3 regions of the Pseudomonas sp. KT_2_4 genome follow, and region 1 is predicted to be linked to each of the others. Evidence: predicted binding sites of a transcription regulator. Region 1 holds the regulator's gene; each other region holds the start of a gene.

Region 1 (3,272 bases):
CGTCGATCTTCCGCAAACTGTCGGTAGCCGATAACATCATGGCGATTCTCGAGACCCGCAAGGAACTCGATCGCGATGGCCGCCGCCAGGAGCTGGAAAGCCTGCTGCAGGAATTCCACATCAACCATATTCGCGACAACCTCGGCATGAGCCTGTCCGGTGGTGAGCGCCGCCGCGTGGAAATCGCCCGCGCCCTGGCGACCGCGCCGAAATTCATCCTGCTGGATGAACCCTTTGCCGGTGTCGACCCGATTTCGGTGGGTGACATCAAGCAGATCATCCATCACCTCAAGGCCAAGGGCATTGGCGTGCTGATCACCGACCACAACGTGCGCGAAACCCTCGATATCTGCGAAACAGCGTATATCGTCAACGATGGTCAGCTGATTGCCGAAGGCGATGCCGAGACTATCCTGGCTAACGAGCTGGTGAAGGAAGTGTACCTGGGTCACGAGTTCCGCCTGTAAACACAGGGGTATCGCGCTTTTCCCTGGAGCGCGCGGGAGTCAATGGAAACCTCGGTTTTTTTATTGTTACCGCGCTCTAGGCAAAGGCCCCGAGATCAGGCATATAATTTGCTTATGTTTGGCGCTCACGCGCCCTGTCGTGGATGGCGCATTGCGCCGGCGAATAAGGTGTTAAGCCCCTGCCATGAAACCATCGCTAGTCCTGAGAATGGGCCAGCAGCTGACGATGACACCGCAGCTGCAACAGGCCATCCGCCTGCTCCAATTGTCGACCCTGGACCTGCAACAGGAAATCCAGGAGGCCCTGGAGTCCAATCCGATGCTCGAACGCCAGGAAGAAGGCGACGACTTCGATAATGCAGACCCGCTGGCCGACAACATCGAGCAAAAACCCAATCCCGACGTGCAGGAACCCTCCTATCAGGAAACCGCCCCGACGGTGGACAACCTGGAGGAAGGCGACTGGAACGAACGCATTCCCAACGAGCTTCCCGTGGACACCGCGTGGGAAGACGTCTACCAGACCAGCGCCAGCAGCCTGCCGAGCAACGATGATGACGAGTGGGACTTCACCACCCGTACGTCGGTGGGCGAGAGCCTGCAGAGCCACCTGTTGTGGCAACTGAACCTGGCGCCGATGTCCGATACCGATCGCCTGATCGCGGTCACCCTGATCGACTGCATCAACAACCAGGGCTACCTGGACGAAACCCTCGAGGAGATCCTTGAGGCCTTCGACCCGGAACTGGATATCGAACTGGACGAAATCGAAGCCGTCCTGCACCGCATCCAGCAATTCGAGCCCGCCGGCATTGGTGCCCGCACACTCAGCGAGTGCCTGTTGCTGCAACTGCGCCAATTGCCGGCCAAGACCCCATGGCTCACCGAAGCGCAACGCCTGGTCAGTGACTACATCGACCTGCTGGGCAGTCGCGACTACAGCCAACTGATGCGCCGTATGAAGCTCAAGGAAGATGACTTGCGCCAGGTCATCGAGCTGGTGCAAAGCCTCAACCCGCGCCCAGGCTCGCAGATCGAATCCAGCGAAGCCGAATACGTAGTGCCCGACGTCATCGTGCGCAAGGACAACGAACGTTGGCTGGTGGAGCTGAACCAGGAGTCGGTACCGCGCCTGCGGGTCAACCCGCAATACGCAGGTTTTGTGCGCCGCGCCGACACCAGCGCCGATAACACCTTCATGCGCAACCAGTTGCAGGAAGCGCGGTGGTTCATCAAGAGCCTGCAAAGCCGCAACGAAACCCTGATGAAAGTCGCAACCCAGATCGTCGAACACCAGCGCGGTTTTCTGGAGTACGGCGACGAGGCCATGAAGCCTCTCGTGCTGCACGACATCGCCGAAGCCGTCGGCATGCATGAATCGACGATTTCCCGGGTTACCACGCAGAAATTCATGCATACCCCACGGGGTATTTATGAGCTGAAATACTTTTTCTCCAGCCACGTCAGCACCTCTGAAGGCGGTGAATGCTCGTCCACGGCGATCCGCGCGATCATCAAAAAACTGGTTGCCGCTGAAAATCAGAAAAAGCCGTTGAGTGACAGCAAGATCGCTGGTTTACTGGAGGCACAAGGCATTCAGGTCGCCCGTCGAACCGTCGCCAAGTACCGCGAGTCCCTAGGGATCGCGCCATCCAGCGAGCGTAAGCGTTTGATGTGACGGGCGGGCCACAGCGTTCCAGTGGTGGGTATTCCTGCCCACCGCCTTATGCACTGGCAACGAAGGAGAAGCTGTATGCAAGTCAACATCAGTGGACACCAGCTGGTAGTCACCAAGCCCCTGCGTGAATACACCGAGAGCAAACTGAACAAGCTTGCGGGACATTTTGACAAGATCACCAACGTGCAGGTCACCATGGAGGTCGATAAGCTCAAGCAGAAAATCGAGGCCACCCTGCACGTACCGAATGCCAAGCTCGTTGCCAATGCAGAACATGAAGACATGTACGCGGCAATTGACTCGCTCTACGACAAGCTCGACCGCCAACTCATAAAGCATAAGGAAAAGAATCTGCACCTGATGCAAGGTACAGGTCGTTAACTCTCCCCCCATGATCCGACTTGAAACCATCCTGACCCCCGGCCGTTCCCTCGTGAACGTGCCGGGCGGCAGCAAGAAAAAAGCCCTCGAACAAATTGCCAACCTGATCGCACGCGAAGTGCCGGATCTGGAGATGCAAGATGTCTTCGAAGCGTTGATTGCCCGTGAAAAACTCGGTTCCACCGGTTTTGGCAACGGCATCGCCATTCCGCACTGCCGCCTCAAAGGCTGTGAAACACCTGTGAGCGCCTTGCTGCACTTGGATCACCCCATTGATTTCGACGCCATCGACGGCGCCCCGGTCGACCTGCTCTTCGTGCTGCTGGTCCCGGAAGCCGCCACCGATGCGCACCTGGAACTGCTCCGGCAGATCGCCAGCATGCTGGACCGCAAGGATGTACGCGACAAACTGCGCAGCGCCTCCAGCAATGAAGCGTTGTACCAAGTTGTCCTGGATGAACAAAACGGGCAGTAATCATGCGTTTGATCATCGTCAGCGGTCGCTCCGGCTCGGGTAAGAGCACCGCCCTCAATGTGCTTGAGGACAACGGCTTCTATTGCATCGACAACCTGCCCGCCGGCCTGCTGCCAGAGCTGGCGGAACGCGCACTGATCCATACCGAATTGGCGCAGCCGCTGGTGGCGGTCTCGATTGATGCGCGCAACCTGCCTAGCCACCTCTCGCGGTTCCCGGAACTGTTGGAAGAAGTGCGTGCCAAGCACATTCATTGCGATGTGCTGTACCT
Region 2 (3,272 bases), 1.3 Mb from region 1:
TCGTCGTTATGTTCAAACCCTGCGCGACCTTGTGGCACCAGCAGGTTGAAAAAACGCTCGAAGTCACGGCGAACCGCCGGGTCGGCATTCTCGTTGACGGTCAACGAGGCCGAGGTGTGCTGCAGCCACAAATGCAACAGGCCCACACGGCACGCCTTCAATTCAGGCAAGCCGGCAAGCAACTCGTCCGTTACCAAGTGAAAGCCCCGGGGCTTGGCCCGCAGGGTAATCAGGGTCTGTTGCCACATACAGTTCTCCGCCCATCGGCGCGCATTCTAGCGCGCTCTGGGAAAAAACAAAGTGCCGAATACGCCTTCATGCCTGTAAGACATTTGCACCCTTAAAAGTGCTGTGTGGATCCCATCACAAAGTCGATAAAAAACCCATGCGCCTTTAGCCACAGACAAACGCCAGGCAAAAAAATGCCCGGCAAGCCGGGCATGTTTTTTTCGCCTGGTTACAAGTTGTAGCCGCGCTCGTTATGTTGCGCCAGGTCGAGGCCAACCGCCTCTTCTTCCTCGGTGACACGCAGGCCCATGACCATGTCGAGCACCTTGAGGATGACGTAGGTCACGATCGCCGTGTAGATCACGGTAAAGCCCACGCCTTTGCACTGGATCCAGACTTGGGCTGCGATGTCCGTCACGGTGCCGAAGCCGCCCAGCGCCGGGGCAGCGAACACACCGGTAAGGATCGCACCGACAATGCCGCCGATACCGTGCACGCCGAAAGCGTCCAGGGAGTCGTCATAACCCAGCTTGCGCTTGAGGCTGGTCGCGCAGAAGAAGCACACCACACCGGCGACCAGGCCAATCACCAGGGCGCCCATCGGGCCCACGGTGCCCGCCGCTGGCGTCACGGCGACGAGGCCGGCGACCACGCCCGAGGCGATACCCAGTGCGCTGGGCTTGCCGTGGGTGATCCACTCGGCAAACATCCAGCCCAGGGCCGCAGCTGCTGTAGCGATTTGAGTTACCAGCATCGCCATGCCCGCGGTGCCGTTGGCCGCCGCGGCGGAACCGGCGTTGAAGCCAAACCAGCCAATCCACAGCATGGCCGCGCCCACCAGGGTATAGCCCAGGTTATGCGGGGCCATCGGCGTGGTCGGGAAGCCTTTGCGCTTGCCGAGCACGATGCACGCCACCAGGCCAGCCACACCCGCGTTGATGTGCACAACGGTGCCGCCAGCGAAGTCCAGCACGCCCCAGTCCCACATCAGGCCGCCGTTGCCGCTCCAGACCATGTGCGCAATCGGCGCGTAGACCAGGGTGAACCAGATAGCCATGAAGATCAGCATCGCGGAGAACTTCATACGCTCAGCGAAAGCACCGACGATCAGCGCCGGGGTAATGATGGCAAAGGTCATCTGGAAGGTAATGAACACGGCCTCCGGAAACAGCGCCGCCGGCCCGGTGATGCTGGCCGGGGTAACACCCGCCAGGAACGCCTTGCCCATGCCGCCGAAGAAGGAATTGAAGTTGACCACGCCTTGTTCCATACCGGTGGTATCGAACGCGATGCTGTAGCCGTAGACGACCCAGAGGATGCTGATCAGGCCAGTGATGGCGAAGCACTGCATCATCACCGACAGAATATTCTTGGAGCGGACCATGCCGCCGTAGAACAGCGCCAGGCCAGGGATGGTCATGAACAGCACCAGCGCGGTGGCAGTGAGCATCCAGGCGGTGTCGCCGGAATTGAGGACTGGAGCAGCCACTTCATCTGCCGCCATGGCCAGGCTTGGCATTACGATGGACAGCAGGGCTCCGAGCCCTGCGAATTTACGCAGAGTCATATTGTTTTCTCCTGGGGCGTTGGGGTTTGGCGGCTTAGATTGCGTCGGTATCGGTTTCGCCGGTACGGATGCGAATAGCCTGTTCCAGATTGACCACGAAGATCTTGCCGTCACCGATCTTGCCGGTGTTGGCCGCCTTGGTTATCGCCTCGATAACCCGATCAAGATCCTTGTCGTCAATGGCGACATCGATCTTCACCTTCGGCAGGAAATCGACCACGTATTCCGCGCCGCGATACAGCTCGGTATGACCCTTCTGCCGACCGAAGCCCTTGACCTCAGTAACGGTAATGCCCTGCACGCCGATCTCGGACAGTGACTCGCGAACATCGTCCAACTTGAACGGCTTGATGATGGCAGTGACTAGCTTCATGAAAACTCTCTCCCGAATTTGGTGGACTTGCCCCAGGAAAACAAACCCGTCTCAAGTCTAAGCGCAGTGCCTGGCTTTGTAACGCATCGTCGCCTCGGCATTTGCCGTCGCGACGCCAGCGAACCACTGGTGACGAGCCCTGTACCCCGGATCCGTCGGCGCACTGCATTCGTCACAGCGACTGCATCAGTGCATGGGTCATGATCGTCTAAGCAGAAACCTTGCCAGCTCCGTAAAAACCACTGAAATCAATCCATTGCCCGCTTGTGCCCACCTACGGGGCGCCTGCGCGACAGCATTGCGCATCAAAACAGTGCGCGGCCGCCCGCCCCAATGCGCGAAAACCGTGCGCAACAGAGCGTGAAAATGACTATAGACGCTGCGTGATACACTGCCGGCCAACTGTTTTCCGGAATATGTCCAATGCTCGCGCCCAAAGACTTCCTCGACGCCCTGAGCGGCCACGCCTCTCGCCTGTTCAGCGGCGACACCCCACTGCCCCGCAATGAAATCGAAAGCCAGTTCAAGGCTTTGCTACAGAGTGGTTTCAGCAAGCTCGACCTGGTCAGCCGAGAAGAGTTTGACAGCCAGATGGTGGTGCTGGCTCGTACACGTGCGCGGCTGGAGAGCCTGGAGGCGAAGGTGGCTGAACTTGAAGCCCGGTTGACGCCACCTTCTGCTGAGTGAACGCGATTGTTGTGGGAGCTGGCTTGCCTGCTCCCACACTTGTTTTGCGTTGCCGCCCGGATACGTTCTGTAAAACCTCCCCCGCCCCGCTCCATCCCACCTCGTCTACCCTTGAAAAAACCGCAGGAAGCGGCCCTCCCATTCAAGGAACGAGCATGTCCCTCGCCATTGTCCACAGCCGCGCACAGGTCGGTGTGGAAGCCCCAGCCGTCACTGTCGAAGTGCATATGGCCAATGGCCTGCCGTCTCTCACCTTGGTGGGTTTGCCCGAAACCGCAGTGAAGGAAAGCAAGGACCGCGTGCGCAGTGCCATCCTCAACTCGGCGCTGCAATATCCGGCCCGGCGCATCACGCTCAACCTCGCGCCCGCCGACCTGCCCAAGGACGGCGGGCGTTTTGATCTGGCGATTGCCCTCG
Region 3 (3,272 bases), 2.7 Mb from region 1:
GGGCGACGTCTTTGTCGTGAGGGGGCAACCGCCGTTGGCTACCTGTGATAATTCTTTAGCAAGAGCTGAGCCAGATCAGCCGAGCAACTCGCTCATGGCAATAATCTGCTCCGCCACCTGGATCAGTTTCTGTTGACGGCTCATGGCCTGGCGGCGCATCAGGGTGTAGGCCTCTTCCTCGTTACAGCTTTTCATTTTCATCAGCAGGCCCTTGGCCAACTCGATGCGCTTGCGTTCGGCCAGTTGCTGGTCGCGGGCATGCAGCTGGGCGCGCAGGGCCTGGTCACTCTCGAAGCGCGCCATGGCCACATCGAGGATCGGTTGCAGGCGCTGGGCCTGGATGCCTTCGACGATATAGGCACTGACGCCGGACTTGATGGCCTGGCGCATCACATTCGGGTCGTGCTCGTCGGTGAACATCACGATGGGCCGGGGCTGATCGCGGCTGACCAGCACCACTTGCTCCATCACATCGCGCCCGGGTGACTCGGTATCGATCAGGATCACATCAGGACGCACTGTTTCGACGCGTGCGGGCAGGTCGATGGTCAAGCCGGACTCATCGATCACCTCGAAGCCGGCCTCGGTCAATGCGGCCTTGAGGCGCCCTACCTTGCGCGGGGTGTCGTTGATCAACAGGATTCGCAGCATCGTCCGGCTCCTGTCAGCGCAGCGCTTGGCGATTGGCGTCATCGGCCAAGGCGTGAAGGTGGAAGCTGCGGGCATAGCCGGCGGGATCGCTGCCGTCCCAGGTCTTGCCGTCGAGCAACTGGCTGCGGCGCATGTCCGAGTTGCCCGGGGTAATGCCCAGCGTCTCGGCCGCCTGGCGGTACAGCGCCAGTTGCTGCACCTGCCGGGCGACGCCCAGGTAGTCCGGGTCTTCACGCAGCAAGCCCCAGCGCCGAAACTGGGTCATGAACCACATGCCATCGCTGAGGTAGGGCAGGTTCACCTCGCCGTCGGCGAAAAAGCGCAGTGCATGGGGATCTTGCCACTGGTTGCCCAGGCCATCGTCATAGTCCCCCAGCAAGCGTGGTTCGATGCAAGCCACAGGCGCATCGAGGTATTCAGGGGCACTGAGCAACTGGGCGGTAGAGCGGCGGTTTTCACGGCTCTGCTCGATAAACCGGCTGGCCTCCAGGATCGCCATGACCAGCACGCGTGCGGTATTGGGGTAGGCGTCAACGAAGGCTTGGGTGCAGCCCAGGACTTTTTCCGGGTGGTCCGGCCAGATCGCCTGGCTGGTCGCCAGGGTAAAGCCCTGGTTCTGTTGCACTGCGCTGGCGCACCAAGGTTCACCCACGCAAAGGCCGTCGATGCGGCCGGCTTGCAGGTGCGCCACCATTTGTGGCGGCGGCACTACTACGCTGTTCACATCCTGCAAGGGATGAATGCCTTGGCTCGCCAGCCAGTAATACAACCACATGGCGTGGGTGCCGGTGGGAAACGTCTGGGCGAAGGTGAGTTTTGTCCGGCTTTGGTGCACATGGCGCTTCAACGCCTCAGGAGTGATCATCCCTTGCTGTTGCAGGCCATGGGACAGGTTGATGCCCTGACCATTCTGGTTCAGCCCCATCAGCACCGCCATGGGGCTGGGGGCGACGCCGCCGATGCCCAGGTGTACGGCATAGATCAGCCCGTAGAGACTGTGGGCGGCGTCCAATTCACCGCTGACCAGCTTGTCGCGCAGGTTGGCCCAGGACGCCTGGCGCTTGAGGTTGAGTGTGAGGCCGTAGGGTTGGGCGAAGCCCTGGGTGGCGGCGACCACCAGCGAGGCGCAATCGGTCAGGGCCATGAACCCCAGGTCCAGGCTGCTCTTTTCTGGGGCATCGCTGCCGTTTACCCAAGCCAGCGGATCGTTCATCAATACCTGCCTTTTTCTAAAAAAAAGCGCCGTTTCCCTGGTTGGCGTATAGGCCATTGCAGGGGAACGACGCCTTTGTCCGTAGGCCCGTGCCGCCTTTGGTGCGAGCCTGATACAGAGTGCAAAGCAAGGCACATGCCATGGGTGGGGCGGTTGCAACAGGCCGTCAGCTTTCGATCATGATTGAACCTCGTGCGCCTCGCAGTATGGCCGCTTCTTCAGGCCAGACCGCCAGGCATACCCACGGTGCACGCTGATTACCTCGCAACCCTCAATTGCCGCTGGCTGTACAGCGCGCTGCTGTGCGCCGTTCTGGTACTGGGCAGTGCCACGGCCCGTGGCGAGGAGTTGCCGCTCTACGGCGCCGAAGACGAGAGAAGCTCGGCGGTGGTGCTGCGGCATATTTCCGTCAATAGGCTGCGCGGCATCATGCGGCGTGCGGGGCTGGATGAGCCGCGCTACCCCCTGCGTGAAAACGGCGCGCGTACGTTCTATGTAACCGGGCCTTCCCGTTATGTCGACCAGGTATTGCGCCTCGCTCAACTGATGGACCGCCCCCCACGCAAGGTGCCAGAGCATGCGTCGTTATTCGGCGTGGTGAAAGTGATCAACGTCCTCGTGGACGATCACCTGCAGGGCGCAGGTGCCAACAGGGTCCTTGTACCGGGCATGGCTTCAATGATCAAAGCTCGGTTATCCCAGGCGCAGAAGGACCAACTGGCCGATGGCCGCCTTGTGTTAATGGCTTATCCGGATACCAACAGTCTGTTGATCAAGGGTTCACCTGCCCAAGTGAAGGTTATCGAAAAACGGGTGGCCGAGTTGGATGTCGCCCAGCCGCTGGATGAAGCCTCGCCGGGGCCGGCGCAGGCTGTCGGTGGAGACGTGCAACTGGTCGGCGCACCTCAGTTGACCGCCGCGCAATATGAGTACGTGCGACGTGCGTTCCTGCGAGCGGACCCTGAGTCTTCCCCCTGAAAAAGGCGTTTGTCCATGCACCTGGAAATATTGCTGCAGGAGCAACTGATCAGCCGCAAGCGTTTGGCCGCATTCGCACCGGGGAAGGTGCTGCCCTTGGACCCAGGCGTCACCCGCTGTGTGGAGGTGCGGGTCAATGGGCAACTGATGGCAGTGGGAGAGTTGGTGCAGTTGGAGGATCGGCTAGGAGTTGAATTACAGGAAACCTTTCAGGAGTGGCTGCCGCGATAAGGGTGCGAGCGAATTATCTGACCGGCTTCGGCCCAAAAAAGGCAAATGAATGGGTTTTTTCCTAACGCAGGTACGGGGCGCGGTTTTTATAGTCATGCCAATGGCAGATGAATTGGTTCACACAGTATGGATTTGAATGTCAGTAGTCGACTACAGAGGTGCGTATGGCCGTCGTAATGGATGAAACGACGACGTCCCT

Evidence for each region. The regulator sigma-54, encoded in region 1, starts transcription at its own class of promoters, with help from an activator protein. The targets are predictions, from matches to a motif close to ANTGGCATNNANNTTGCTNT.
Region 2: the regulator sigma-54 is predicted to act here: its motif matches at 2,378-2,397, upstream of glnK (P-II family nitrogen regulator).
Region 3: the regulator sigma-54 is predicted to act here: its motif matches at 1,988-2,007, upstream of AB9N64_RS10055 (CmpA/NrtA family ABC transporter substrate-binding protein).

Annotation. Positions count from the first base shown of each region.
Region 1 is NZ_CP166962.1:4,938,605-4,941,876, reverse strand. Features, by position in the region: gene lptB (LPS export ABC transporter ATP-binding protein) at 1-467, shown strand, start outside; gene AB9N64_RS22730 (RNA polymerase factor sigma-54) at 652-2,145, shown strand; gene hpf (ribosome hibernation-promoting factor, HPF/YfiA family) at 2,221-2,526, shown strand; gene ptsN (PTS IIA-like nitrogen regulatory protein PtsN) at 2,537-3,001, shown strand; gene rapZ (RNase adapter RapZ) at 3,004-3,272, shown strand, end outside.
Region 2 is NZ_CP166962.1:3,603,346-3,606,617, forward strand. Features, by position in the region: gene AB9N64_RS16775 (secondary thiamine-phosphate synthase enzyme YjbQ) at 1-248, opposite strand, end outside; gene AB9N64_RS16780 (ammonium transporter) at 458-1,795, opposite strand; gene glnK (P-II family nitrogen regulator) at 1,830-2,168, opposite strand; gene AB9N64_RS16790 (accessory factor UbiK family protein) at 2,592-2,855, shown strand; gene AB9N64_RS16795 (YifB family Mg chelatase-like AAA ATPase) at 3,011-3,272, shown strand, end outside.
Region 3 is NZ_CP166962.1:2,196,770-2,200,041, reverse strand. Features, by position in the region: gene AB9N64_RS10060 (ANTAR domain-containing response regulator) at 76-651, opposite strand; gene AB9N64_RS10055 (CmpA/NrtA family ABC transporter substrate-binding protein) at 665-1,864, opposite strand; gene AB9N64_RS10050 (secretin N-terminal domain-containing protein) at 2,111-2,842, shown strand; gene AB9N64_RS10045 (FliM/FliN family flagellar motor switch protein) at 2,858-3,073, shown strand; gene AB9N64_RS10040 (winged helix-turn-helix domain-containing protein) at 3,238-3,272, shown strand, end outside.